Regions from separate parts of the Gilliamella sp. B2828 genome, predicted to be linked through region 2. Evidence: riboswitches for the same ligand, from Rfam matches in the RefSeq annotation. Region 2 holds a riboswitch; the other holds the start of a gene.

Region 1 (3,430 bases), on a different contig from region 2:
GCGTTTTTGCAGTTAATTTTTTTAAAATAACATTCAAAATAATCCCATATAATGGTAAAAAGAACAAACCACAAATTAAAATTTTAAAACTGTAATCCATTAACGAAATTTCACCCCAATGATTGGCCATAAATTCATCACTGCTTTTGTAAAAAGCAATAGCAAAAAAGACGATAGTATCAATACCATTTCCAAAAATTGCAGAAGCGGAAGGTGCTACCCACCAAGAACGATTTTTTCTTAAATAGTTAAAAACAGTAATATCCATTAATTGTCCAATTAAATAAGCCGCAAAACTGGCTAAAGCAATTCGAAAAACAAAGCTATTAAAATGAATCAATGCTGACCAACCTACCCAATGGGTTTCGAAAAATAGAACCGAAATTAGGTACGAAAACAATAAAGCGGGAATCATAACCACAAAAATAATTTTTCTCGCCAAACTGGCACCAAAAATACGAATAGTTAAATCAGTGGTCAAAAAGATAAATGGAAAAGTGAACGCTCCCCAAGTAGTATGAAATCCAAAAATATCAAATGGAATTTGTACCAAATAGTTACTGGAAGCAATAACGATAATATGAAAAAAAGCCAACCAGCCGAGTGCTTTATGTTTTTGCTGTCGAGTAAATTGTTTTTCAATCAATTGTGAATGAACGTTTAAATACATATTTGTTTCCTTTTTTAATGGGGTGAGAGAACCCAGATAAATATTGGTTAAGTTTGGGCTAAATATTCTTGTAGACCTTTATCACGCAGCATACAACTAGGACATTTACCACATCCCCCTTCTACACCGTAATAACAAGTATGGGTATTTTGGCGAACATAATCAAGATAACCCAATTTATCAGCCATTTCCCATGTTTGAGCTTTAGTCAGGTACATCAAGGGTGTTTTAATATTAAATGCATAATCCATCGCTAAATTCATCGATACATTCATGGATTTAATAAAAATATCACGACAGTCAGGATAACCACTAAAATCCGTTTCACAAACGCCGATAATAATATCATTAATACCTTTCTGCTTGGCATAACAACCCGCTAACAGTAAAAACAACATATTACGTCCATCAACAAAAGTATTTGGGTAATCACCATCTTGTGCAGCTTTGATTTCTTGCGAATCATCAATCAAAGCATTATTGGTCATATGTTTGATCACTGATGTATCAATTACGGTTTGCTTGACACTTAAATCCTCGGCGATCCACTTAGCTTTATCCAATTCAATACTATGGCGTTGACCATATTGAAAGCTTATGGTTTCAACATTCTCACGACCATAATCGGCAATGGCTTGCAGCAGACAAGTCGTCGAATCTTGCCCTCCAGAAAATATCACTAGTGCTTTACGATTTTTCATTAAAAATTCCTGTCAGATTGATAATTAGCGATTATCGACTTTTTCGGGATAAAGATCATGATTAACTAAGCGATTGAGTGCAATTTGCTTCCACTGAGTATTGGATTTACCATAATTGGCATAAGGATCAATTGAAATACCACCACGTGGTGTAAATTTACCCCACACTTCAATGTATTTAGGATCCATTAACTTAATCAGATCTTTCATAATGATATTGATGCAATCTTCATGATAATCACCATGATTTCGAAAGCTGAATAGATACAGCTTAAGAGATTTACTCTCAACCATTTTGATATTAGGCACATAAGAAATATAAATTGTGGCGAAATCAGGCTGCCCTGTAATAGGACAAAGACTCGTAAATTCCGGACAATTAAATTTAACAAAATAATCATTACCGGGATGTTTGTTATCAAAAGTTTCCAGAATTTCCGGAGCATAGGTTGTTGGATAGCGAACAGACTGATCGCCTAATAATGTAACGTTACTCATAATTTTCCTTAGTTTTTTTGCGTGGGAGGTTCACGAACCACGAGACAAGCCGCACACCTTACCTTTTTTTACTAAAAAAGTCTAGAACATCATTTTAATCAAATTAATTAAGAGCTGATTTGGAAACAATGAAACGGTTAACTTTGAAAAATAGCAAATATTACTCTATAAAATTAGCTATCTAATAAAATTTTATAAAAAAGAGATCAGTTTATTTTCAGTAATTGTTATGTGTAACACTCATTCTGTTTTATCAAAAAGACAACATTCATTACCGATAAAAAAAACATCCTTGTAGAAGATTTTTAATCAATAGTCATAAATTTATGAATAGTAAAGGGATAATAAAGATCAATGTTATAATCTGTTTATTTATATCGTTGTAAGACTCATGTTGTTCTTTGGACTATTAATAGTCCTAATGCGATTATCTAATTATTTTTTAACAATTGGTAATAGAAACTTAAAATAATTTAATTGATTATATTTACATCGAATACATTTAGTCGATTTTCAGTATTCAAGTTTTAAAATTTTGTAATTAATAGCCGTAAATTATCTGTCATAATATTCATCCATTTCTAATGGTTTTATTTAATAATATTTAGATAAATGATCATATAAAACTTATCGTTTTTGGTAGCACTTTAGGTTAACAGCATTTTTACAGAAAATAGCTAAATAGAACTAAAGAAAATTAACATAATTTTAGCTAATATGAGATATTAAAGATGACCTCAAGAAGTAATATATCTCCTCAAAGTCAATATTAATTGCACAAATTTCAATATTATTTTATTGTTCGAATCTATTTTTTAATTTCAATAAAATTAAAAACTAAGATTACTTAGTATTAACTTTATCATAATAATCCGCTAATTTATTTTTTGCTTCAGTGAGTTCTTTTTCTGCATCGTGCAATTTAGATTTTAGAGCATCAATTTTGTCTTGATTTGCATTAATACCATCTTTTTCATACTCTTTGGTTTTTTCTGCTAATTTTTTGGTTTTGTCAGAGACATTTTTGCTTTTTTCTTCCACTAATCTTTTGTATTTTTGTTCCAATGTGTCATCCGAACAATTGGTATTAACTTGTTGAAGTGCTTTTTCAAGCCCTGTGATTTCAAAAGTATTATTGGCTTTTTTGGCTTGTTCTATTTTTGCTTCGATGGCCTGTTTTTTAGCATCGCAAGTCAATCCTTCATGTACATCATTACTTGATGCATAACTATTTACAGAAAACGCCATAACTAAAGTGATAATGCTTAATTTACTTAATAACCCTATTGCTGATTTCATATTGATCCTCCTAAGTTTATTTTCTTAATTGAACATAATCTACTTTGTGATCGTTACCTTTTGTCAAAATCAAACTGGCTCTTTCTCGAGTTGGTAAAATGTTTTCAACTAAATTTAATTCGTTTATCTCACTCCACAAGCGATTAGCGATGCTGATTGCCTCTTGTTCTGGTAATTGAGAATAGTGATTGAAGTATGAATTGGGATCACTGAAGGCCCCTGCTCTAAATTTTAAAAAGCGGTTCACATACCAATGATGTAA
Region 2 (3,430 bases):
GCCACATACACTTTTTGGAATCGACGTTCTAAAGCGGGATCTTTTTCAATATATTGACGATACTCATCTAACGTTGTAGCACCAACACAATGTAATTCACCGCGGGCTAATGCGGGTTTTAACATATTACCTGCATCCATTGCCCCATCGCTTTTACCTGCACCAACCATGGTATGGATTTCATCAATGAATAAAATAATGCGCCCTTCTTCTTTGGCTAAATCTTTTAAAACGGCTTTTAAACGTTCTTCAAATTCACCGCGATATTTTGCGCCAGCAATTAACGCCCCCATATCTAAAGACAGTACTCGTTTATTCCGTAATCCCTCAGGCACTTCACGATTAACAATGCGTTGCGCAAGTCCTTCAACAATGGCTGTTTTACCCACACCTGGTTCACCAATTAACACTGGATTGTTTTTAGTACGACGTTGTAATACTTGGATTGTACGGCGAATTTCTTCATCACGCCCAATGACTGGATCAAGCTTACCTTGTTCAGCACGCTCGGTTAAATCAATGGTATATTTTTTCAACGCACCACGTTGATCTTCGGCATTAGCATCGTTCACGTTATCACTTCCTCTTATTTGACTTACTGCCTGATTCAATCTTTCTTTGGTCACACCGGCTTTTTTAAGAATATCACCTAAACTGCCTTTTTCTTCTAACGCTGCTAATATAAAGAGTTCGGATGAGATATAACTGTCGCCATTTTTTTGCGCTAACTTGTCACAAAGATTGAATACACGTACAAAATCTTGAGATGGAATGACTTCTCCTCCCACACCTTGTACTTGTGGCAATCGATCAATTGCTTGATTGAGTTCTTGTTGTAACATTGTCACATTTGCCCCCGCTGCTGCCAGTAACGGCTTGATACTGCTGCCTTCTTGATTCAGCATGGCGGTTAAAACATGAACAGGCTCAATATACTGATTATCTTTACCTAATGCTAATGATTGTGCATCAGCTAAAGCTTGTTGAAACTTATTAGTGAGTTTATCTAACCTCATATTAATTATCTCCTGAGCAATAGATTTGGCTTAAATGCTTTAAGCAGATAAACCATTTGCATGGTTACTAAATGAGTGTGGAAAGATAAATTTCAAGAGTTTTTTATGAAATTTTTTACAAAAAATCGACAATAAAATGAATTTATATTCAGTTACTGAAATAAGCAAAATATAAATGTTCAATTTTACAACATTAGTGTAATGAATATTGCTCGTAATAACAATTGTAAGATGACATTTAGCCGCTAATCGATTATATTAACCGCTCTATTTTGTTAGATGGTCTAACCGTGGTTCGTGATCCATCCCACGAAAAAAAACTAGGAATAATACATGTTCAAAATTGCTAAAGAATTTCAATTCGATGCTTGTCATATGTTAGACGGGCACAACAAAAAATGTCATAACCTTCACGGACATACTTATCGCTTATTGGTCGAAATTAAAGGTGATCTGATAGCTACGGGTTCCAGTGCAGATATGGTCATAGATTACGCTGATTTAAAAGCGATTGTTAAACAGCACATTGTGGATCCGCTTGATCATGCTTACCTTTATAATCAAAATAATGCTAATGAATGCCGTATCGCTTCACTATTGCAAGAGATGGATCGAAAAATTTTTGCCTTTCCTTGTCGCACCACTGCCGAAGGGATGAGTAAATTTATTTTTGATTGCCTGTCACAATACTTACCTATCTCGATGATCAAACTTTGGGAAACCCCCACATCTTACTGTGAGTACCATCGGAGCGAAAAATGACGGAATTTCGTATTGTTGAAATCTTCGAATCATTACAAGGCGAAGGTTATAATACAGGCATGCCTGCCATTTTTATTCGTTTTGCTGGGTGTAATTTAAATTGCATTTGGTGTGATACTAATTTTCGCCGATTTACCCGTTTTACACGAGATCAGTTATTGACTAAAGTGAAACAATATACCAGCAAAAACATCATTATTACTGGGGGTGAACCAACGATGGTTACCGCCCTACCAGAATTACTTTTCCCCCTAAAACAAGCCGGCTACTTTGTTGCTATTGAAAGTAATGGATTAGGTAAAGTCGATCCTTTAATTGACTATATCGCCCTTAGCCCTAAATTTTGTTATCAAGCACGATACCAAAAAATCGCTCAACCGACTGCAAACGAAGTGCGAATTGTTGCTGAAAATCATGCAGACTTTCTCCCTTTTTGCCAATATATCGAACACCAGATTCAAGCCAAACGATATTATCTATCTCCTTGCGAAAAAAAGGGGGAATTTAATATGCTTGAAACAATTGAATTACTTGGCAAAATCAACCAAAACCGCATCGACAACAAATGGTTACTAAGCATTCAAACGCATAAGTTTGCTCATATTGAGTAATCGTTTAATTCTTTGCTATTAGTTAACTGAATAAAAAACAGATTTAGGCACTAAAATTTAATCAGTCAGCTCTACTGTTCAGCGCTATTTAATTTGGTAATGATGATGTTTTATCAAATTTTAGTAAGTTTGTTTTGTCATTCACCTTATTCATTCCGCTAATGTCAATAAGGCGTTTGACTTGCCAAATGATGAGTGTTGGTAAGGTAATAATGCTGATGAAAAAATTCTTGATTAGATAGTCCGCTCTCAATACTACTTAAACATAAATTGAATTTGAATCGACTAATTTTATGTTTATCTTGTAAAAAAGATTTAGGAGTGTATACCATTACAATTTTTCGCTTATTTACGTTGAACAACAAAGTACCCCTCTTAACCCAAAAGGAAGGTGACAATAAAAAGTCATTTTTTTATCATGATTTATCCATCACCAATCCCCATTGAGATAACATCATGACACATCCCCACGTTACCAGAGCTTCCCCCCCTCCCTCTCAATTCGTCCTTAATCGTTCAATGTAAGACAAAAAAACAACGAAACGGCATACACTCCTAAATATTTTTTACAAAGCACATTATCACTTATTCATAAAACTCGACTTTCAAAGAATCATTACCCTTACCTTTAAACCACACGAAAATTTCATTGATTGGCTTATCTTAATGGTCGGTAAAACCCATTTTTTATCACTTTGCGTCCGTTATTTTGCCAAACGGTTTGAGGAAAGAGCGATGTTTCAGTATAAATGTTAACTCCACGATAAAACTTATCAACATTCTGTGCAAAAGACTAATAAAACAATCAGCCAAAGCCAAATCTGTTAATCCTTTTTTGATCAGGTTTAGACGACAGATTGTTACAAGAGTTTCAGTTATTTATGAATAATATCATTAAGTTATCCAGCTAGTTTAAAATTAAAGTATTTTTCAAAAAAAAGTTGCAAAATACATGAAACCGTGTATTTTATATTCACTCTTCAATGATTTTTTGACGTTAATCAATTCCGGATGTTCAATGATGTTGATATCTAAAAAATA

The links. Region 2 has a riboswitch for preQ1 ahead of queD (6-carboxytetrahydropterin synthase QueD). Riboswitches for the same ligand answer to the same signal wherever they lie in the genome.
Region 1: another riboswitch for preQ1. It lies ahead of queF (preQ(1) synthase); the one in region 2 lies ahead of queD (6-carboxytetrahydropterin synthase QueD).

Annotation. Positions count from the first base shown of each region.
Region 1 is NZ_JAFNMU010000004.1:188,354-191,783, reverse strand. Features, by position in the region: gene J3U19_RS05455 (7-cyano-7-deazaguanine/7-aminomethyl-7-deazaguanine transporter) at 1-670, opposite strand, end outside; gene queC (7-cyano-7-deazaguanine synthase QueC) at 718-1,371, opposite strand; gene queF (preQ(1) synthase) at 1,396-1,869, opposite strand; PreQ1 riboswitch class I at 1,872-1,916, opposite strand; gene J3U19_RS05440 (DUF1090 domain-containing protein) at 2,713-3,168, opposite strand; gene coaA (type I pantothenate kinase) at 3,185-3,430, opposite strand, start outside.
Region 2 is NZ_JAFNMU010000009.1:140-3,569, reverse strand. Features, by position in the region: gene clpB (ATP-dependent chaperone ClpB) at 1-1,016, opposite strand, end outside; PreQ1 riboswitch class I at 1,301-1,346, shown strand; gene queD (6-carboxytetrahydropterin synthase QueD) at 1,350-1,778, shown strand; gene J3U19_RS08390 (7-carboxy-7-deazaguanine synthase QueE) at 1,775-2,389, shown strand.